DNA from 2 places in the Pseudomonas donghuensis genome. Region 2 is predicted to be linked to the other one. Evidence: predicted binding sites of a transcription regulator. Region 2 holds the regulator's gene; the other holds the start of a gene.
What was found. The regulator sigma-54, encoded in region 2, starts transcription at its own class of promoters, with help from an activator protein. The targets are predictions, from matches to a motif close to ANTGGCATNNANNTTGCTNT.

Region 1 (11,240 bases), 550 kb from region 2:
ACAAACTGTTCTGGCTTATCGGCCGACTTCACCGCTTCTTTATAGCGCGCGTTGTTCTGCAGCAGGCTGACCAGGTCATGGAAGCTGTCCTGGTAGGAGTCGTAGGAACGGAACGCTGCGGTCTCCTTGACGAACTGGCCGTCGCGGAACTCGCTGGTGATCGCCCGCGCCTGGCCGCCCTGCCAGTTGCCGGTGGCCTTGATGCCGAACAGGTTGTGGCTGCTGCTACCATCGGCCTGACGCATGACCGACTTGCCCCAGCCGGTTTCCAGCGCAGCCTGGGCCACCAGGTAGCGCGGATCGATACCGATGCGCTTGGCGGCTTGCTCGGCCATCGGCAGCATGGTGGCGACGAACTCATCGGAGGAGCCGAATGCGCGCTTGGCCGGCGCCAATGGCGGCTGGGCCACGGCGCGACCATAGATGCGCATCGAGCCCGGCGCGGCAAAGCTCTGCGCCGACTGCCAGTCACCCTTGACCACGGCATCGGTCATCGCCGTGGTGCGCTGCGGCAAGGCCGCGGTGTTGGTGGTGGCTGCGGCGGCACCGGCCGACGGCACGATGCCAGCCAGCAGGCGATCGGTCAGCTTGCCCGGCAGTGCCAGGCGCCGCGAATTGAGTGCGGCCATGTCGTTGCGTGCGGCCGTGGCGTGTTCACCGCGCTCAGGCTCGGCCACCTTGGCCGCCCACAACGGACGCTGCTGGATATCCACCCGCGGGAACGGGCTGTTGTTGCTCGCGGCACTGGCCTTCTGCTTGGACAACTGACGCATCAGCACTTCCTGCAAGCCGATACCACCGCCCTCGCGGGACATGCTCACCGCCAGTTGCTGGTCGTACATCTGCTGGTACTGCTTGGTGGTCTCGGTGTTGAGCGGGTTGTCCTTGGCCAGTACATCGCTGGCCGAGCGCATCGACTTGAGCATCTCGTTGAGAAACAGCGACTCGAACTCCTGGGCCACCTTGCGCAGGTTGGCGTCGCTGTCGCGATCGCCGACCTTCAGCGAGTTCAGGCGATTGAGGTCGGTGTAGGCGCCACTGTCGGCAGCATTGAAGGCGCTTTTCGGCATATCCATGGTCCGCCCCCTCAGATCACGATCAGGTCGGCTTGCAAGGCGCCGGCCTGTTTCAGGGCTTCGAGGATCGCCATCAGGTCACCGGGCGCGGCGCCCACCTGATTCACCGCGCGGACGATTTCATCCAGGGTGGTACCCGGGCCGAACTTGAACATCGGCTTGGCTTCCTGCTCGGCATTGACTCGCGAGCGCGGCACTACGGCAGTCTCACCATTGGAGAACGGCCCAGGCTGGCTGACGATCGGGTCTTCGGTGATGGTCACCGTCAGGCTGCCGTGAGTCACCGCCGCGGGCGAGACCTTGACGTTCTGGCCGATGACGATGGTGCCGGTGCGCGAGTTGATGATGACTTTGGCCACGGCCTGGCCCGGATCGATTTCGAGGTTCTCGAGAATCGACAGGTAGTCGACCCGCTGGCTTGGATCGAGCGGCGCAGTGACTCGCACCGAACCACCGTCCAGGGCCTGGGCCACACCCGGGCCGAGCAGCTCGTTGACCTTGTCGACGATGCGCTTGGCGGTGGTGAAGTCCGGGCGATTGAGGTTCAGGGTCAGGCTGTTGCCCTGGTTGAAACCGCTGGGCACGGCACGCTCCACCGAGGCACCGCCAGGAATGCGGCCAGCCGACGGGACGTTGACGGTGATCTTCGAGCCATCGCGGCCTTCGGCATCGAAACCGCCGACCACCAGGTTGCCCTGAGCGATGGCGTAGACGTTACCGTCGATACCCTTGAGCGGGGTCATCAACAGGCTGCCGCCGCGCAGGCTCTTGGAGTTACCGATCGACGAGACGGTGATGTCCACCACCTGCCCCGGCTTGGCGAACGCCGGCAGGTCGGCATGCACCGACACCGCAGCGACGTTCTTCAGCTGCACGTTACCCGACCCCGGCGGCACCTTGATGCCGAACTGCGAGAGCATGTTGTTGAAGGTCTGCAGGGTGAACGGCGTTTGCGTGGTCTGGTCACCTGTGCCGTTGAGCCCCACCACCAGGCCGTAGCCGATCAGCTGGTTGGTGCGCACGCCGGAAATGCTGGCGATGTCCTTCAGACGCTCGGCCTGCACGGCGAACGCAGTGGACAGCAGAATCGTAGCGGCAATCAGCTGCTTGAAGTTGAACATGGTCATCCGAACCTAGAAAGGCCAAAGCGGGCTGATGAAGAACCGGTCAAGCCAACCCGGCTGGCTGGCATCGGCGAACGAGCCGGTGCCCGAGTAGGTAATGCGCGCATCGGCAACACGGGTCGAAGGCACGGTGTTGTCGGTGGCAATGTCATCGGCACGGATCATCCCGGCGATGCGCACCAGCTCGTCGCCGGTGTTGAGGGTCAGCCACTTCTCGCCGCGCACGGCAATGATGCCGTTGGGCAGCACGTCGGCAACGGTGACGGTGATCGAACCGGTCAGGGTGTTGCCCTGGGCCGCCTTGCTATCACCCTTGGTTGAGCGGTCGCCGCTGTAGCCGGCGCTGAGGCTGAGGTCGCCATCACCAAACGGATTGTTGGTGGTCACGCTGCTGCCGAACAACGAGGTCAGACCGAGTTCGGCCTTGCTGTTCTTGTCGATCTGCGAGTTGGCATTCTTGCTCGCCTGGGTGCGCTCGTTGAGGGTGATAGTGATGATGTCACCGACCCGGAAAGCCTTGCGGTCGCTGTACAGGTTCTGTTCGAAACCGGCCTGGTAGATCGAGCCGTTGTTGGCCGCCGCCGGCAATGGCGTGCGCGGCAATACCGGCGCGTAGTAGGGATCGTTGGGCTTGGGCGTCGGCGCGACGCAACCGGCCAGCAAGGCGACCCCACTCAGGGCTAGTATGCAAAACAAACGACTCATGACTCTGACCTCACGGTGTAACAGGCGCCGTTCAAGCGACCTCGAAGACTTCACTTACAGGTTCTGGGTAACGTACGAGAGCATCTGGTCGGCGGTGGAGATGACCTTGGAGTTCATTTCGTAGGCACGCTGGGTAGTGATCATGTTGACCAGCTCTTCCACGGTGCTGACGTTGGAGTTTTCCAGGGTCTGCTGCTGCACCACGCCAAAACCGTTGAGGCCCGGGGTACCGATTTGCGGCGCGCCGCTGGCGGCGGTTTCCAGGAACAGGTTGCTGCCCATGGCCTGCAGGCCGGCCGGGTTGATGAAGTCGGCGGTCTGGATGTTGCCGATGATCTGCGCCGCCGGGTTGCCGGCAGTGGTGATCGACACGGTGCCGTCCTGGCCGACGGTGAAGGTCTGCGCCTCGGGCGGCACGACGATCGCAGGCTCCAGGGCAAAGCCGTTGGCCGTGACGATCTGGCCATCGGAGTTCAGGTGGAAGGTACCGTCACGGGTGTACGAAACAGTGCCGTCCGGCTGCAAAATCTGGAAGAAGCCACGGCCATTGACCGCCATGTCCAGCGGGTTCTCGGTGGTCTGCAGGCTGCCGGTGCTGAAGTTCTTCTGGGTGCCGACGATGCGCACACCGGTACCGACTTGCAGGCCCGACGGCAGTTCGCTGTCCTGGGTCGACTGGGCACCCGGCTGACGCTTGATCTGGTAGAGCAGGTCCTGGAACTCGGCACGATCACGCTTGAAGCCGGTGGTCGAAACGTTGGCCAGGTTGTTGGAAATGGTGGTCAGGTTGGTGTCCTGGGCGGACAAACCGGTTTTACTGACCCAAAGAGCCGGAAGCATGCTGTTCTCCTCGCGCGCCTGTTTTACGGCGCTACGTCTGTGTAATTAGCCGATTTGCAAAACCCGAGCCATGGCTTCGTCGCCTTCCTTGGCCGTGGTCATCATCTTGACGTGCAATTCGAATTGACGGGACAGCGCCAGCACCGAGGTCATTTCCTCGACCGCATTGACGTTGCTTGACTCCAGGAAACCGGAGACCACCTGGACGTTGGCATCGGCAGCGGCAGGCTGGCCGTTCTTGGTATGGATCATGCCGTCCAGGCCCTTGGTCATGTTCTTCAGGTCCGGGTTGACCAGCTTGATGCGGTCGACCTCGGCCATCACCCGCGGGCCTTCGCCCATGGCGCGAATACTGATGGTGCCGTCCTGGCCGACCTCGACCTTCTGCTCTGGCGGCACGGCAATCGGACCGCCGTTGCCCATCACCGGCATGCCGTTGCCGGCCCGCAGCACGCCCAGACCGTCAATGTTCAGGCTGGCGGTGCGCACATAGGCTTCACTGCCATCAGGGGCCTGCACGGCGATAAAACCGTCACCGCCGATGGCGATATCCAGGTCGCGACCGGTCTCCTGCATCGAGCCCGGGCTAAAATCGGTGGCCGGGCGCTCGGTCATGGCATAGGCCCGCGCCGGAAAGCTGTCACCAAACACCGGCATCGAACGCGCCTGCTCCAGGTCGCGCTGAAAACCGCTGGTGGAAATGTTCGCCAGGTTGTTGGCATGGGCCTTTTGCGCCAGCGCGTTCTGGCTGGCGCCGGTCATGGCCACGTATAGCATCTTGTCCACAGTCATCCTCCGCTGCGCTGGCGAACACTTGCCGTCCGCCGCTGCTCTGCAGTGCCTGTAGCAAGTTTCAAACCAACTTTTACAAACAACGGAAAACGCCCGGCAGACAAGGGCTTGAGCGGCGCACGAAGAGAACCGCGAGAGAAGCGCCGTCGAAAATACGGCGCCGGTTTGCCGCTAGCGGCAAGTTTCAGTAGTCACGGCAACCGGCATTGTTGAACGGCCCGGCAAACAGCTTCCAGCCCGGCCCCGGGGAAAACTGCGCGCACACCAGGCGACCGTCGGCCTGGCTTTCCCAGCGATACCATGGCGCCATATCGGCCCAGGCCTGAGCGCCCAGCACTCCCGCGAGCAGCAAGGCAACACTTAAACGTCGCAGCATGATCCTTACCCTTGAAACGACAGACCCCTTCCGAGAAAGGGGTCTGTCCATACTCAACTCACGCCACCCGAATCAGGTCATCTGAATGATGGTCTGCATGATGGTGCTCTGGGTGGAGATGGTTTTAGCGTTGGCCTGGTAGTTGCTCTGCGCCTTGATCAGCTCGACCAGCTCGTTGGTCAGGTTGACGTTCGAGGCCTCCAGCGCGTTGGACTTGATCGCACCCAGGGTGCCAGTGGTCGGCGCATCGATACCCGGAATGCCCGAGGCGAAGGTTTCTTTCCAGCGCGTACCGCCCATCTGCTCCAGGCCCTGCTCGTTGGCGAAGCTGGCGATGGCCACCTGGCCAATGGCGCGAGACTGCTGGTTGCTGAAGCTGGCGAACATTACACCGGTGGAGTCGATGCTCAGGCTGGAGAGAATGCCGGTGGCATAGCCGTCCTGGGACTGGGACATCCGCGCCGTCTCGGTGTTGTAGGAGGTGGTGCTGTTCATCGACAGACGCATGCCATCCGGGTTGCCGCTCGAACCGTTAGGACCCCACGTATTGGTAGTCTTGTTATACACCGCCGGAATCCAGCCCTTCATGGTGAAGGTGTTGTTGGCCACACTGAACTCGTACTGACCTGGCGGCGTGGTCGGCACACCGGCGGCACTGGTGGACATGGCCTTGATGCTGCCATCGGAGTTGAAGCTCATGGTGCCGGTCAGTGGCGTGGCGCTGGCCGGATCGTAGGGGTTGCGACCGTCGACCAGGGTGTACATGGTCCACTCGTTGGTGTCGGTCTTGCGGTAGTACTGCTCCATGACGTGCTCGTTACCCTGACTGTCGTAGACCTTGGTCGGGAACGACTTGGTGTAGGTGCTTTCGTCAGTCGGGTTGAACGGCGCGTTGGGGATAGTGGCAGCCGGGTTGCTCGGATCAGGCTTGGTCAACGGAATCGGCGATGCCGACGAGTTCAGGTTGATACCCTGGTCGATCAGCGTGGTCGACTTCGGCGCCAGCGCCGAGGTGTCGATCTTCAGATCGGTCAGCACGCCCTTGGCAATCTTGCCGGTGGAGTCAGCGGCGTAACCCTGCAGGCGGATACCGTCTGCGGTGACAACGTAGTTGTCCTTGTTGGTCTGGAACGCACCGGCACGGGTGTAGCTCAGCGAGCCATTGTCGCTGAGGACGAAAAAGCCCTGCCCCTGAATACCCATGTCCAGCACGTTGCCGGTGTTGTTGACATCACCCTGGCCAAACTGCTGCGACACCGCCGCCAGGGTCACGCCGTTACCGACGGTCTTGCTGCCGACGCCGAGCTTGCTCGCCGAATAGGCGTCAGCGAACTCGGCACGGGACGATTTGAAGCCGGTGGTGGCAACGTTGGCGATGTTGTTGCCGGTCACGTCCAGTTGCTTGTTGGCTGCATAGAGACCGCTAAGGCCGATATTGAAAGACATCTTTCCACTCCTTGTGCCGCGTTAGCCGGCTCTATATACCGATGGTTTGGACTTTGGACAGGGCAACGCTGCCCAGGCCGGCGAGGTTGAGCATCAGCTCGCCACCCGTCTGACTGATAGTGACGCTGCTGACCGTGGCCGGCAGCAAGGTGTACATCTCCACCTGCTTGCCCTCGACCTTGGTCTTGGCGGCAAAGCTGTAGGTGCCCGGGTCGACTTTCTGGCCCGCGTCGTTGGTACCGTCCCAGATGAACTCGGCGTTGCCCGCCTTGGTTTCGCCCATCTGCAGGGTCTTGACCACCTTGCCATCCTTGTCGGTGATGGTGATGGTCGCGGCACTGATGCTCTGTGGCACCACCACGGAGCCGGTGAAGCTCTTGGTGGTGTCGACCACCGCCTTGTCGCTCTGGGTGATGACCGAGCGGCCGACCAGCGACGAGGCCTGCAGGGCCTGGGACGACTTGTAGTTGCCGGTGATCGCATTGACCGACTCGTTCAGGCTGGTAATGCCTTCCAGGCTACTGAACTGCGCCAGCTGGGCGACGAATTCACTGTTGTCCTGCGGGTCGAGCGGGTTCTGGTGCTGCATCTGGGTAACCAGCAGCTGCAGGAACGCATCCTTGCCCAGGGTTTGCTTGTTGCCGGCCTTGGCGGCGACGGTGCTGCCCAGGGAACTGGTCTCAGTGGTCTTCTTGCCGGAAGACTTGATGACGTCGTTCAGGCTGAGCGTGCTGTCTTTGACGGTAGTAGCCATTGGCTTAGTCCTTTATCACTGACCCAGGGTCAGGACCTTCTGCATCATGGTTTTAGCCGTGTTCATCAGCTCGGCATTGGTCTGGAACGAGCGGCTGGCGGAGATCATGTCAGCCATTTCTTCCACCACGTTGACGTTCGGGTAGTAGACATAGCCGTCCTTGTTCGCCGCCGGATGATTCGGCTCGTAGCGCGCCTCGAGGTTGCTCTGGTCTTCGACCACGCCAAGCACCTGCACGCCCTGCCCTGCAGCGTCCTGGTCCTGGAACAGCGATTGGCTGACACCGGCCTGGGCCTGCTGGAAGGTGGTGGCGAATACCGGATGACGGGCGCGGTAGGTCTGGTCGATGCTCGACGAGACGGTCTCGGCGTTGGCGATGTTCGAAGCGACGGTGTTCAGACGCGTGGTCTGGGCGCTCATGCCGCTACCGGCAATGTTGAAGACACTGGCGAGGGACATGACTTACTCTCCGCGCAGGGCCGATACCAGCCCTTTGAATTTACTGTTGAGCAGCGTGAAGCTGGCCTGGAAGCCCACGGCGTTTTCCGCGTAGCTCGATTGCTCGAGCTGGGCATCGACGGTGTTCTGGTCGATCGACGGTTGCATCGGCGTACGGTACTGCAGGGACTCGTCACCCATGCTCAGGCCTTCGGCCTCGATGTGCCGGGCGTTGGTACGATCCAGCGAGAAATGGCCCTTGCTGGTCTGCTCGGCCTGGGCCGCCAGGACCGAAGCGAAGTCCATGTCGCGCGCCTTGTAGTTCGGCGTGTCGGCGTTGGCGATGTTGTTGGCCAGCACCTCGGCGCGCTGGGCGCGAAAGCCCAATGCCTTTTCGTGGATGCCGAGCGCTTTGTCGAAGCTGATGCTCATGTCGGGGAAACCTTCGAAGGTTTTTCGTTGACTGAGCTAGAGCAAGAGCCATGCCAAAAAACAAAACCCCGTAAATACGGGGCTTTGAGGCGTTTGCCGCTGGCGGCAATGCCAGAAAAGTGGCAAAAGAGCGGCAAGCGGCAAGCTTCAAGCGGCAAGAACAAGCCAGGCGGTGCACGATCTGCTCTTTCTTGCCGCTTGAAGCTTGTGGCTTGCCGCTAAGGCCTATTTGGCCTGATAAATGATCCCCGGGCTGCACTGGACCATCTGGTAATGATCCGGCAAGCCATTGAGCGCCTCGGAAGCGCCAAGGAACAGGTAGCCACCCGGCTTGAGCGTGCCGTGAATGCGCAGGAGGATGTCCTTCTTGACCTGGGCCGAGAAGTAGATCAGCACGTTGCGGCAGAACACGATGTCGAATTTGCCCAGGCTCGCGTAGCTGTCGAGCAGGTTGAACGAGCGAAATTCGACACGACTGCGGATCGGCGCCTTGATCGCCCAGCGCCCCGGCCCCTTGACGTCGAAGTAGCGCTGCAGGCGCTCCTGGGACAGACCGCGGGCAATCGCCAGGCTGTCGTACTCGCCGGTCTTGCAGTTGGTCAGCATCGAGCCGGACAGGTCGGTGGCAACGATCTGCGCCCCCATCTTCAACTGGCCGATATTGCTGCGCTCGAACTCGTCGATGGCCATGGAGATGGAATACGGCTCCTGCCCCGACGAGCAGGCCGCCGACCAGATGCGCAGGCGCTGACCGGGGTTGGCCTTGATCTGCTCGGGCAATACCTTGTTCTTGAGCACTTCAAACGGATAGGTGTCGCGAAACCAGAGGGTTTCGTTGGTGGTCATGGCATCGACCACCTGCTCGCGCAAGCCACTGCGCGGCTGGCTCTGGATCCGTTGCACCAGTTCGCTCAGGGACTTGATGCCCTGCTGCTCCATCAGCTTGTTGAGACGGCTGGAGACCAGGTATTGCTTATTTTCGCCCAGCAGGATGCCACAGGCTTTTTCCAGGAAGACCCGGAACTGTTCGAAATCCAAATTACCCGTAGACAATGATGCCGCCTCTTAAATCGTATGTACCGCCAGGGGCGATCGCCCCTGGCCGTTAGTGCGTGGCCTTGATCCGATCAACAACGCGCTGGGCGAGGTCGTCCGGCCGGAATTTGGCCAGGAAGTCATCGGCACCGACCTTCTTGACCATCGCCTGGTTGAACACCCCGGACAGCGAAGTATGCAGGATGATGTGCAACTTTTGCATGCGCGGGTCGCTGCGAATCTCGGCGGTCAGGGTGTAGCCGTCCATCTCCGGCATCTCGATATCGGAGATCATCATCAGGAACTCTTCTTCCGGACGCTTGCCCTCGTCGACCAGCTTGCGCAGGTAGTCGAGCGCCTGGCGGCCATCGTTGAGCGCCACCACCTCGACGCCGACGGTCTGCAGGCAACGGCTGACCTGCTTGCGCGCCACCGACGAGTCATCGACCGTCAGCACCCGCAGCATCACCGCCTTGTCCTGCACCTCGGCATCGACCACACCGGCGGAAATCGCCTCGGAGGTCGGCGCCACTTCGGCGAGGATTTTCTCCACGTCGATGATTTCGACCATCTTGTTGTCGACCCGGGTCACTGCCGTCAGGTAGTGATCGCGCCCGGTGCCCTTGGGTGGCGGATGGATCTCCTCCCAGTTCATGTTGACGATGCGCTCCACCGAATGCACCAGAAACCCCTGGGTCTTGGTGTTGTACTCGGTGATGATGACGAAGCTCTTGCTTGTTTCTTCACTCAGACCGGGCATCCCGGTCGCCATCGCCAGATCGAGGATCGGGATGGTTGCCCCACGAATATTCGCGACCCCGCGCACTACCGGGCTGGACTTGGGCATCACCGTCAGGTTCGGGCATTGCAACACTTCCCGCACCTTGAACACGTTGATGCCGTAGAGCTGCTCGCCATTGAGGCGAAACAACAGCAGCTCCAGGCGGTTCTGCCCTACCAGTTGCGTGCGCTGGTTCACCGAATCCATTACACCAGCCATGCCAGACTCCTTCACCAAACGCTTCGAGCTTCGTACCCAGTCGGCACGCGCTTTGCTTTTTTTAATCGTATGAACACGAAAACGACATTTTTCCGACGCCTGACCCGCCACCTGCCCGGCTTCCTTGCTGCGCTGTGCCTGCTGGCCCCTGGCGTTCGAACTCTGGCTGACGCTTTCACCTTGCCTGAACAGCTTATCGGTGTCACCCAGGGGTTTCTTGAATTCACCGTAGAAGACTATCTGGCCACCAGCCAGACCGAGGGCCGCTACGAGATCCAGGTCAACAACCTCGACCCGCGCCTGCGCATGCCGCTGTGCGACCAGCAACTGGGCGCCTCGCTGGAGAGCCCGGCGCAGCCATTGGGCCGTGTCACCGTGCGGGTTCGCTGCGACGGCAGCTCACCGTGGACGGTGTTCGTGCCCGCCCAGGTACGCCTGTTTCGCAATGTCGTGACCGTGGTCCGCCCGCTCAAGCGCGACAGCATTGTCGGTGAACAGGACGTAGCCCTGCGCGAGCGCGATGTAGGCATGCTCAACCAGGGTTTTCTCGGCAACCTCGACCAGGCAGTCGGGCTCAAGGTTATCCGACCAACGGTCATGGACCAGGTACTCCCCCCCCAGCACCTGGAGCAGGCCGAGGTGGTGCGCAAGGGTGATCAGGTGGTGATTACCGCGCGCAGCGGCAGCCTGGCCGTGCGCATGCCCGGCGAAGCCCTGAGCAAGGGCGGCCTGAGCGAACAGATCCGGGTGCGCAACCTCAACTCCAAACGGGTGGTCAAGGCCAGGGTGACCGGCCCGGGCCAGGTGGAAGTGGCCATGTAAGTACTTGAATCAGGAACAACACTGGCGATCAGGAACTGCTTTTCCTAAACTGTGTCCCATTGGGTGCCCAGAACTGGCCGCGCAGGCCGCCGTGCATTTGCGCCTAAAGTTTCTTTCGGGTTGGCCGAAAACAAGGCAAGCGTCCAAATACCCAGAGGTTTTCTGATCATGGTCATCGACTTCAGTCGTTTGAATAACTCCCCGTCGGTTGCCGGCGGCGTGCGCACTGGCAGCAGCCAGGAAAGTACTGCCAGCACGGCTTCGGCCAAGGCCGGCAGCGCCGTTGAGCACAGCGCCAGCGGGGAAACCGTACACCTGAGCCACGAGGCCCAGCAGTTGCAAAAGGTCAGCGACAAGCTGCGCGACCAGCCGATTGTCAACAGCGCCCGGGTGGCCGAGT
Region 2 (11,240 bases):
GATGGACACGGCGCTGTCTTGAGAAAACGGGGGCGGGTTACTCGCCCTCGTCGAAGTAGTTGTTGATCAGCTCGACCAGTGCAGCCAGTGCTGCGTCGTCTTCTTCGCCTTCGGTGTGCAGGTGCACCTGAGTGCCCTTGCCAGCTGCGAGCATCATCACGGCCATGATGCTCTTGCCGTCGACCAGGCTCTGGGGTGTACGGCCCACTCGGACCTGGCAGGGAAAGCGTCCGGCTACACCTACGAATTTCGCCGCCGCCCGGGCGTGCAGCCCCAGCTTGTTGATGATGGTGATTTCACGAGCGGGCATCGAGGCGGGGATCCTGTGGGCTAGAGGTCGCGGTGGCGAACCTGGACGTTCTTCAACGATTGTTGCAGCAGCTGTCCCAGTCGCTCGGTCAGGTACACCGAGCGGTGGTGACCGCCGGTGCAGCCGATGGCAATGGTGACATAGGCGCGGTTGCTGGCGGCAAAGCGTGGCAACCATTTGAGCAGGTAGCTGGAGATGTCCTGGAACATGTCCTCGACATCCGGCTGTGCTGCCAGGTAGTCGATCACCGGTTGCTCCAGCCCTGAATGGTCGCGAAGTTCCGGCTTCCAGTAAGGGTTGGGCAGGCAGCGCACATCGAACACCAGGTCGGCGTCTACCGGCATGCCGCGCTTGAAGCCGAAGGACTCGACCAGGAAGGCCGTGCCTGGCTCCGGCTGGTTCAGCAGGCGCAACTTGATCGAATCACGCAACTGATAGAGGTTCAGGTTGGTGGTGTCGATCTTCAAGTCAGCGAGGTCGGCGATCGGCCCGAGCAAATCGCTCTCGACCTTGATGGCTTCGGCCAACGAGCGTTCGGCATTGGTCAGCGGGTGGCGGCGACGGGTTTCCGAGAAACGCTTGAGCAGGGTTTCTTCGTCGGCGTCCAGGTACAGGACATCGCACTGGATGTGCCGGCTACGGGCTTCCTCAAGCAGTTCGGGGAAGCGCGTGAGGTGGCTTGGCAGGTTGCGCGCGTCGATCGACACCGCCACCTTGGGCTGCATCAGTTCGGTATTGATCAGGGCGTTTTCGGCCAGCTGCGGCAGCAAGCCCGCCGGCAGGTTGTCGATGCAGTAGTAACCGTTGTCCTCAAGTACATCGAGGGCGGTGCTCTTGCCGGAGCCGGACCGGCCGCTAACGATGATCAAGCGCATGTTCAGTGCCCGTTCTGTACGTCCAGTACGACCTGGTACAAGGATTCGTTACTGGTGGCCGCACGCAGTTTGTCGCGTACGTCCTTGCTATCGAGCATGCTGGCGATCTGGCGCAGCAGCTCCAGGTGCGCATCGGTAGCCGCTTCCGGGACCAGCAGTACGAACAGCAGGTCGACCGGGGCGCCATCGATGGCGTCGAAATCGATAGGGGCGTCAAGGTGCAACAGTGCGCTGACCGGCGATTCGCAGCCCTTGAGGCGGCAATGCGGAATGGCAATGCCGTTGCCGAAGCCGGTAGAGCCCAGTTTTTCCCGGGCGATCAGGGCTTCGTACACGTCCTGGGTGTCCAGCTCGGGCACTTGTTTGCCGATCAGATTGGCGATCTGTTCGAGCGCACGCTTTTTACTGCCGCCCGGCACGTTCACAAGGGAACGGCCGGGGGTCAGGATGGTTTCAAGTCGGATCATGGATGAGGGGGATCAGCGGGCCGCTGCACCTTGCAGCAGGCTTTGCTGTTTTTCCTTGTGTTTTTTCAGTTGGCGGTCGAGCTTGTCAGTCAAGGCATCGATCGCTGCATACATGTCTTGGTGTTCGGCATTTGCAACCACTTCGCCGCCGGGAATGAACAGCGTTGCTTCAATCTTCTGCTGCAACTTCTCGACCTTCATGATTACCGTCACATTGGTAATCTTGTCGAAATGCCCCTCCAGCCGTTTCAACTTCTGCTCGACGTACTCACGCAGGGGCTGAGTAACTTCTACATGCTGTCCACTGATATTGACTTGCATACAGCTTCTCCTTTGTTGCCGGTGCATAAGAGGCAGGTGTTGCGCCTGCCACTGAACTGCGGTGGCACACCTCAGGAGCCGTTACATCAATCGCTTGCGCTCGCTCGACGGTGCAATGCCGAGGGACTCGCGGTACTTGGCGACGGTGCGACGTGCTACCTGGATGCCTTGTGCCTCCAGTAAACCAGCGATCTTGCTGTCACTCAATGGCTTTTTCTGATTTTCCGCTGCAACCAGTTTTTTGATGATCGCGCGGATCGCCGTGGACGAGCACTCGCCGCCTTCGGAGGTGCTGACGTGGCTGGAGAAAAAGTACTTCAGCTCGTAAATACCGCGAGGGGTGTGCATGTATTTTTGCGTGGTGACCCGGGAAATGGTCGATTCGTGCATGCCCACCGCTTCAGCGATATCGTGCAGCACCAGCGGCTTCATCGCCTCATCGCCGTGATCGAGGAAGCCACGCTGGTGCTCGACGATCTGGGTGGCGACCTTCATCAGGGTCTCGTTACGGCTTTGCAGGCTCTTGATGAACCAGCGCGCCTCTTGCAACTGGTTGCGCATGAAGGTGTTGTCGGCGCTGGTGTCGGCGCGGCGAACGAAGCCGGCGTACTGCGGGTTGACCCGCAGGCGCGGTACCGCTTCCTGGTTGAGCTCGACCAGCCAGCGCTCGTTGTCCTTGCGCACGATCACGTCCGGCACCACGTATTCGGCTTCGCTGGACTCGATCTGCGAACCTGGGCGCGGGTTGAGGCTCTGCACCAGTTCGATGACCTGGCGCAGTTCATCTTCCTTGAGCTTCATGCGGCGCATCAGCTGGCTGTAGTCGCGGCCACCGAGCAGGTCGATGTAGTCGCTGACCAGGCGCTGGGCCTCGGCCATCCACGGGGTGCCTGGCGGCAGTTGGCGCAATTGCAGCAACAGGCACTCGCTGAGGTTGCGCGCGCCGATGCCGGCCGGTTCGAACTGTTGAATACGGTGCAGCACGGCTTCGACTTCATCCAGCTCGATGTCGAGCTCGGGGTCGAAGGAGTCGCAGATTTCTTCCAGGGTTTCGTCGAGGTAGCCCTGGTTGTTGATGCAGTCGATCAGGGTCACGGCGATCAGCCGGTCGGTGTCGGACATCGGTGCCAGGTTGAGCTGCCAGAGCAGGTGGCTCTGCAGGCTTTCGCCAGCGGAGGTGCGGGTGGTGAAGTCCCACTCGTCATCGTCGTTGCTGGGCAGGCTGCTGGCGCTGGTCTGGTAGATGTCTTCCCAGGCGGTATCGACCGGTAGCTCGTTGGGGATGCGCTCGTTCCATTCGCCTTCTTCGAGGTTGTCCACCGTCGGGGCGGTCTCCTGGAAGCTGGTTTCCTGAACTTCGGCGACGGGTTTGCTCTCGGCGTTGTCGGCCATCGGGTCGCTGTTGTCGAAGTCGTCGCCGTCTTCCTGGCGTTCGAGCATCGGGTTTGATTCCAGCGCTTCCTGGATTTCCTGCTGGAGGTCCAGGGTAGAAAGCTGGAGCAGACGTATGGCCTGTTGCAACTGCGGGGTCATCGTCAGTTGCTGGCCCATTCTTAGGACGAGCGATGGTTTCATGGCAGGGGCTTAACACCTTATTTGCCGGCGCACATGCGCCATCCACTACAAGGGCACCGAAGCGCCAACTTTAAGCAAATTATATGCCTGAAATTGCAGCGTTTGCCTAGAGCGCCGTAACAATTAAGCCATGAACTGGCTTGATCGAGAGCGCTCTGGCAGCGCCTTACACCTTGAGCCTACAGGCGGAACTCATGGCCGAGGTAAACCTCTTTGACCAGATCGTTGGCCAGGATGGTCTCTGCATCGCCTTCGGCGATCAGTTGGCCATCGTTGACGATGTAAGCGGTTTCACAGATATCCAGGGTTTCACGGACGTTGTGGTCGGTGATCAGAACGCCAATGCCCTTGGCTTTCAGGTGGTGGATGATCTGCTTGATGTCGCCGACCGAGATCGGGTCGACACCGGCAAAGGGTTCGTCGAGCAAAATGAACTTCGGCGCAGTGGCCAGGGCGCGGGCGATCTCGACGCGGCGACGCTCGCCACCGGAGAGGCTCATGCCGAGGTTGTCGCGGATGTGGCTGATGTGGAATTCCTGCAGCAGGCTTTCCAGTTCCTTGCGCCGGCCATCGCGGTCGAGGTCCTTGCGGGTTTCAAGGATTGCCATGATGTTGTCGGCCACCGACAGCTTGCGAAAGATCGAGGCTTCCTGCGGCAGGTAGCCGATGCCGGCGCGCGCGCGGCCGTGCATGGGCTGATGGCTGACATCGTGGTCGTCGATCAGGACGCGGCCCTGATCGGCCTGGACCAGGCCGACGATCATGTAGAAGCAGGTGGTCTTGCCGGCGCCGTTGGGGCCGAGCAGGCCGACGATCTGGCCGCTGTCGATCGACAGGCTGACGTCGCGGACCACTTGCCGGCTCTTGTAGCTCTTGGCCAGGTGCTGGGCTTTGAGGGTTGCCATTTACTCGGCCTTCTTCTTCGGCTGGATCACCATGTCGATGCGTGGGCGCGACTCGGTGACTTTGCCACCGCGACCGGCGGTAGCGATCTGTTTCACCGTGTCGTAGACGATCTTCTCGCCTTCGGTGGTGTTGCCTTCGTTGATCACTTTGGCGCGGTCGATCAGGACGATGCGGTTTTGCGGCGCATTGTACTGGATGGTCTTGCCATAGCCTTGCATCTTGTCTGGCTTGGCCGCGCTCTGCTGCTGTTCGAAGTAGGCCAGGTTGCCCACCGAGGTCACCACGTCGATGTCGCCACCGGCAGTGCGGGTGATGGTCACGGTGTTGCCTTTGATCATCATCGAGCCCTGGGTGATGATCACGTCACCGGTGTAGGTGGCGACGCCTTGTTTGTCATCCAGTTGAGCATGGTCAGCCTGGATACGGATCGGCTGGTCACGGTCGGTCGGCAGGGCCCAGGCGCTCGCGCTTCCCAGTGCTGCGCTCAGGCTGAGCAAAAAGGGGAGGGTTTTAACGAGCCTCATACTGTCCTCTTACGTTGGACAGCAGGTCCATCCTGCCGTCTTTCAAATACGCTTTCATTCCATTGCCCGTAGTTACGCCACCGGCGCCGTCGATTCTAACGGCTTGCTCGGTTTGCGCATATTGCTTCTGCGGGAATACCGTCATGCGGCTGGTGGTAATGATCATGGTGCGGTTTTTTTCATCGGTGCGGGCAACCCGTACCGAGTCGATCAGTTCGACTTCGCTGCCATCGGGGTTGACCTCGCCGCGCTCGCTTTGCACGTGCCACGGGTAAGTGGTGCCACGGTACATCTGCAGGTCCGGCGTGGTCAGCAAGGTCACTTCGCTGGCCTTGAGGTGCTCGACCTTGTCGGCAGTCATCTCGTACTGCATCTTGCCGTCGGGCAGGAACTGCACGCTGCGGGCGTTCACGGCGTAATAGTCAATGGCGCTCTGGTCGGGCCCGACAACAGGCTTGTTGTCGAGGAAGCTCTCAGGGCTGATGTTCCAGTAGCCGATCGCCACCAGCAAGGCGGCAATCACACTGAACAGCGCAATATTGCGGATTTTCTTACTGAACATGTGTCGCTCTACAGGTAATGGCTGTTGGCCGCTTCAAGATTGCCCTGGGCTTGCAGGATCAGTTCGCAGAACTCGCGAGCGGCACCTTCGCCGCCGCGCGCCAGGGTCACCCCATGAGCGTGCTCGCGAACGAAGGCGGCGGCGTTGGCCACCGCCATGCCCAGCCCGACCCGTCGGATCACGGGCAGGTCAGGCAGGTCGTCGCCCAGATAGGCAACCTGTTCATAGCTTAGGTTGAGCTGGCCAAGAAGCTCGTCCAATACCACCAATTTATCTTCGCGGCCCTGGTACAGGTGAGGAATGCCGAGGTTCTTTGCCCGGCGCTCGACCACCGGGGTCTTGCGCCCGCTGATGATGGCGGTGGTCACGCCCGAGTTCATGAGCATCTTGATGCCCTGGCCGTCGAGGGTGTTGAAGGTCTTGAATTCGCTGCCGTCTTCGAGAAAGTACAGGCGCCCATCGGTGAGTACGCCGTCTACGTCGAAAACCGCCAGTTTGATGGCTTTGCCGCGCTGGAGCAGGTCCTGGGTCATTTACATCACTCCCGCACGCAACAGGTCGTGCATGTTCAGGGCGCCAACCGGGCGCTCGTCCTTGTCGATCACCACCAGGGCGCTGATCTTGTGGTCTTCCATGATCTTCAGGGCCTCGGCGGCGAGCATCTCGGCGCGGGCGGTCTTGCCGTGGGCGGTCATGACTTCCTCGATGAGGGTCTTGTGCACATCGATGTTGCGATCGAGGCTACGGCGCAGATCGCCGTCGGTGAAGATCCCGGCCAGCCGTCCGTCGGCTTCGAGTACCACGGTCATGCCCAAACCTTTGCGAGACATTTCGAGGAGCGCGTCCTTGAGCAGGGTACCGCGTTGAACCTGCGGCAACTCGTCGCCAGCGTGCATGACGTTCTCGACTTTGAGCAGCAGGCGTCGGCCGAGGGCGCCGCCGGGGTGCGAGAACGCGAAGTCTTCAGCGGTAAAGCCGCGGGCCTCGAGCAGCGCGATGGCCAGGGCATCGCCCAGTACCAGTGCTGCGGTGGTCGAGGAGGTCGGTGCCAGGTTGAGCGGGCAGGCTTCCTGGGCGACACGGGCGTCGAGGTTGACCTCGGCGGCCTTGGCCAGCGGCGAGTCGGGGTTGCCGGTGAGGCTGATCAACTGGATGCCCAGGCGCTTGATCAGCGGCAACAGGGTGACGATCTCGGCCGTCGAGCCCGAGTTGGACAGGGCCAGGATCACGTCATCACGGGTGATCATGCCCATGTCGCCATGACTGGCTTCGGCCGGGTGGACGAAAAACGCCGGCGTACCGGTGCTGGCCAGGGTGGCGGCGATCTTGTTGCCGATGTGCCCCGACTTGCCCATGCCGACCACCACTACCCGGCCTTTGCTGGCCAGGATCAGCTCGCATGCCTTGACGAAATCGGCGTCGATGTGGGCCAGCAGGCCCTCAACCGCCTCGAGTTCGAAACGGATGGTGCGCTGCGCGGATTGGATCAGGTCGCTGGATTGGCTCATGTCGAAAATCGGATTGCCTGATGAAAAGGCGGCGATTATAGCGGTAAAGGGCAAAAGCCTCACCTTGTGATTGTCATACAGTCGTCCACTTAGCTTAACCATACCTGAACAAGCACCGTGGCGGCCTTGGGGCGGCCCTATCAGCGGTGCTATAGTTCGCTGCTGTTCGGCCCGCTCGGTGCGGGCGTGCCTCCACGAAGGGGGCGCGCGTCTGAGTGAGAAGGCTGCATCGCAAGGAGTCTAGATGAGCGTTGATAACGCCTACGCGGTCGAATTGAAGGGCGTAACCTTCAAGCGCGGTTCGCGCAGCATCTTCAATAATGTCGACATACGCATTCCGCGCGGCAAGGTTACCGGTATCATGGGGCCTTCCGGGTGCGGCAAGACCACGCTGCTGAGGCTGATGGGCGCACAGTTGCGTCCGGCCAGCGGCGAAGTCTGGGTGGCAGGGCAGAATCTGCCGACCCTGTCGCGCAGTGACCTGTTCGATGCCCGCAAGCAAATGGGCGTGCTGTTCCAGAGCGGCGCGCTGTTCACCGATCTCGATGTGTTCGAGAACGTCGCCTTCCCGCTGCGGGTACATACCCAGCTGTCCGACGAGATGATTCGCGACATCGTCCTGATGAAGCTCCAGGCCGTTGGCCTGCGCGGCGCCATCGAGCTGATGCCCGACGAGTTGTCCGGTGGCATGAAGCGTCGCGTCGCCCTGGCCAGGGCCATCGCTCTGGACCCGCAGATCCTCATGTACGACGAGCCGTTCGTCGGCCAGGATCCGATTGCCATGGGGGTGCTGGTACGGCTGATCCGCCTGCTCAACGACGCCCTGGGCATCACCAGTATCGTGGTTTCCCATGATCTGGCCGAAACCGCCAGCATTGCCGACTACATCTACGTGGTGGGTGATGGTCAGGTCCTGGGGCAGGGCACGCCAGAGGAACTGATGGGCTCCGATAACCCGCGCATTCGTCAATTCATGAAAGGCGATCCGGATGGTCCGGTGCCCTTTCACTTTCCTGCGCCGGATTACCGCGCCGATCTTCTGGGGAAGCGTTGATGCGCAAAAAATCCATGCTCGAACGTATTCGTCGTTTTGGCCGTTCGGCCATCGACGTGCTGGCCGTACTCGGCCGCTCCTTTTTGTTCCTGCTGCATTCGCTGGTAGGGCGCAGCGGCACCGGCGGCGGCTTCCAGCTGCTGGTCCGGCAGCTGTATTCGGTTGGCGTGCTGTCGCTGGCGATCATTGTCGTTTCCGGGGTGTTCATCGGCATGGTGCTGGCCCTGCAGGGGTTCAGCATCCTGACCAAGTACGGCTCGGAACAGGCGGTGGGGCAGATGGTTGCCCTGACCTTGCTGCGTGAACTCGGGCCGGTGGTTACCGCCTTGCTGTTTGCCGGCCGTGCAGGCTCGGCGCTGACCGCCGAGATCGGCAACATGAAGTCCACCGAGCAGTTGTCCAGCCTGGAAATGATCGGTGTCGACCCGCTCAAGTACATCGTTGCCCCTCGGTTGTGGGCCGGTTTCATCTCCCTGCCGTTGCTGGCGCTGATCTTCAGCGTGGTCGGCATCTGGGGTGGCTCCTGGGTTGCCGTGGACTGGCTGGGCGTCTACGAAGGCTCGTTCTGGGCCAACATGCAGAACAGTGTTTCCTTTACCGACGATGTGCTCAACGGGGTGATCAAGAGCCTGGTTTTTGCCTTCGTCGTGACCTGGATTGCCGTATTCCAGGGCTATGACTGCGAGCCCACTTCAGAGGGGATCAGTCGTGCCACTACCAAGACCGTGGTCTATGCCTCATTGGCAGTCCTGGGTCTGGACTTTATTCTGACCGCCTTGATGTTTGGAGATTTCTGATGCAAAACCGCACCCTGGAAATCGGTGTCGGCCTGTTTCTTCTGGCCGGGATCCTGGCGCTGATCCTGCTGGCCCTGCGTGTCAGCGGCCTGTCGGCGAGCCCGAGCAGCGATACCTATAAACTTTATGCCAATTTCGACAATATCGCCGGTTTGACTGTCAGAGCTAAAGTGACCATGGCCGGTGTGACCATCGGCAAGGTCACCGCCATCGATCTGGATCGTGACACCTTTACCGGTCGGGTGACGCTGCAGCTGGAAAAACGGGTAGACAATCTGCCGGTCGACTCCACTGCATCTATCCTCACCGCAGGGCTGCTCGGCGAGAAGTACATCGGTATCAGCGTGGGCGGAGAAGATGCGGTGCTCAAGGATGGTGCAACCATTCACGACACCCAGTCGGCGCTGGTACTGGAAGATCTGATTGGCAAGTTCCTGCTCAATACCGTTGGCAAAGAAGCTAAATAAGGAGTTTCCATGATTTCTATCCTGCGACGCGGCTTGCTGGTGTTGCTGGCAGCGCTGCCACTGATGGCCGGCGCGGCTGCTCAGTCCCCCAAAGAGGTGATCGAGAAGACCACCAGCCAGTTGTTGTCTGACCTCAAGACCAACAAAGAACAGTACAAGGCCAACCCGAGTGCGTTCTACGATGCGCTCAATGCCAACCTGGGCCCGGTCGTCGATGCCGACGGCATCTCGAAAAGCATCATGACCGTCAAGTATTCGCGCCAGGCCAGCCCGGCGCAGATGCAGCGCTTCCAGGAGAACTTCAAGCGCAGCCTGATGCAGTTCTACGGCAACGCCCTGCTCGAATACAACAACCAGGGCATCACTGTCGGCAATGCCAAGCAGGACGGTGATGAGCGTGCCAGCGTCGACATGACGGTCAAGGGCAACAACGGTGCCGTTTACCCGGTGCAGTACACCCTGACCAAGCTCAATGGTGAGTGGAAAGTGCGTAACGTCATCGTCAACGGCATCAACATCGGCAAGCTGTTCCGTGACCAGTTCGCCGACGCCATGCAGCGCAACGGCAACAACCTGGACAAGACCATCGACGGCTGGGCCGGCGAAGTGGCCAAGGCCAAGGAGTCCACCGAGCAAGCGGCCGAGAAGCAAGCGCAATGACCGACAACGCCGTGACCATGAGCGAGCCGGGTGTATTGAACCTGGCCGGGGTCCTGGATTACCGCAGCGGGCCTGCCTTGCGCAAGGAAGGCAAGGCCCTGATCGCGGCGTGCAAGGCCCAGGCTTTGGTGCTGGATTGCTCGAAGGTCGAGAAATCCAGCAGCGTCGGCCTGTCCCTGCTGCTGGCGTTCATGCGCGATGGCAAGGCGGCGGGCAAGGCCGTGCAGGTCCGCTCCATGCCCCAGGACATGCGTGAAATCGCCGAAGTTTATGACCTCGATGAGGTGCTGGCCGGTCAATGACCGCCAGCCAGCGACTGGCCCCTCTGTCAGAGTCTCCGATTACGGGGTTCGCAGGCGAGGGGCTTTTTTGTATGATGGCCGACCCGCGCGCACAGGGCGCCGATTGAGGTTGAGCATGCAGGCCGTAGAAGTTAAGAACTTCCTTGAAGAAAAGTTGCCGGGAACCCGGGTCGAAGTTGAAGGCGAAGGCTGCAACTTCCAGTTGAACGTGATCAGCGATGAATTGGCGGCCCTGAGCCCGGTCAAGCGTCAGCAGCAGATCTATGCTCACCTTAACCCGTGGATCACCGATGGCAGCATCCATGCGGTAACCATGAAATTTTTCAGCAGCGCAGCCTGGGCTGAGCGCACCTGAGCCAACTTGGCGGCGAGACTCTAATGGACAAACTGATTATTACTGGCGGCGTTCGCCTCGATGGCGAAATCCGCATTTCCGGGGCAAAGAACGCTGCCCTGCCGATTCTGGCGGCGACCTTGCTCTGCGATGGCCCGGTCACCGTGGGCAACCTGCCACACCTGCACGACATCACCACGATGATCGAGCTGTTCGGCCGCATGGGCATTGAGCCGGTGATCGACGAGAAGCTCTCGGTCGAAATCGACCCACGCACCATCAAGACCCTGGTCGCGCCGTACGAGCTGGTGAAAACCATGCGCGCCTCGATCCTGGTGCTGGGCCCGATGGTCGCCCGTTTCGGCGAGGCCGAAGTGGCCCTGCCTGGCGGTTGCGCCATTGGTTCGCGTCCGGTCGACCTGCACATCCGTGGCCTGGAAGCCATGGGCGCGAAGATCGAGGTCGAAGGCGGCTACATCAAGGCCAAGGCCCCTGAAGGCGGCCTGCGTGGCGCGCACTTCTTCTTTGATACCGTCAGCGTGACCGGTACCGAGAACATCATGATGGCCGCAGCCCTG

Region 1: a site for sigma-54 is predicted at 4,589-4,608, ahead of BV82_RS08100 (flagellar basal body rod protein FlgF). Genes of this name have one in related genera too.

The regions. Positions count from the first base shown of each region.
Region 1 covers NZ_CP071706.1:1,758,312-1,769,551, reverse strand. The annotation lists gene flgJ (flagellar assembly peptidoglycan hydrolase FlgJ) at 1-1,076, opposite strand, end outside; gene BV82_RS08115 (flagellar basal body P-ring protein FlgI) at 1,088-2,197, opposite strand; gene flgH (flagellar basal body L-ring protein FlgH) at 2,210-2,905, opposite strand; gene flgG (flagellar basal-body rod protein FlgG) at 2,960-3,745, opposite strand; gene BV82_RS08100 (flagellar basal body rod protein FlgF) at 3,791-4,531, opposite strand; gene BV82_RS08095 (hypothetical protein) at 4,722-4,913, opposite strand; gene flgE (flagellar hook protein FlgE) at 4,986-6,359, opposite strand; gene flgD (flagellar hook assembly protein FlgD) at 6,391-7,113, opposite strand; gene flgC (flagellar basal body rod protein FlgC) at 7,129-7,572, opposite strand; gene flgB (flagellar basal body rod protein FlgB) at 7,576-7,983, opposite strand; gene cheR (protein-glutamate O-methyltransferase CheR) at 8,209-9,036, opposite strand; gene BV82_RS08065 (chemotaxis protein CheV) at 9,089-10,018, opposite strand; gene flgA (flagellar basal body P-ring formation chaperone FlgA) at 10,088-10,840, shown strand; gene flgM (flagellar biosynthesis anti-sigma factor FlgM) at 11,009-11,240, shown strand, end outside.
Region 2 covers NZ_CP071706.1:1,208,020-1,219,259, forward strand. The annotation lists gene BV82_RS05515 (ZIP family metal transporter) at 1-22, shown strand, start outside; gene BV82_RS05520 (HPr family phosphocarrier protein) at 38-310, opposite strand; gene rapZ (RNase adapter RapZ) at 331-1,185, opposite strand; gene ptsN (PTS IIA-like nitrogen regulatory protein PtsN) at 1,188-1,652, opposite strand; gene hpf (ribosome hibernation-promoting factor, HPF/YfiA family) at 1,665-1,973, opposite strand; gene BV82_RS05540 (RNA polymerase factor sigma-54) at 2,055-3,548, opposite strand; gene lptB (LPS export ABC transporter ATP-binding protein) at 3,728-4,453, opposite strand; gene lptA (lipopolysaccharide transport periplasmic protein LptA) at 4,454-4,978, opposite strand; gene lptC (LPS export ABC transporter periplasmic protein LptC) at 4,965-5,540, opposite strand; gene BV82_RS05560 (KdsC family phosphatase) at 5,549-6,073, opposite strand; gene BV82_RS05565 (KpsF/GutQ family sugar-phosphate isomerase) at 6,074-7,048, opposite strand; gene BV82_RS05570 (ATP-binding cassette domain-containing protein) at 7,293-8,102, shown strand; gene mlaE (lipid asymmetry maintenance ABC transporter permease subunit MlaE) at 8,102-8,899, shown strand; gene mlaD (outer membrane lipid asymmetry maintenance protein MlaD) at 8,899-9,366, shown strand; gene BV82_RS05585 (MlaC/ttg2D family ABC transporter substrate-binding protein) at 9,376-10,026, shown strand; gene BV82_RS05590 (STAS domain-containing protein) at 10,023-10,328, shown strand; gene BV82_RS05595 (BolA family protein) at 10,444-10,683, shown strand; gene murA (UDP-N-acetylglucosamine 1-carboxyvinyltransferase) at 10,707-11,240, shown strand, end outside.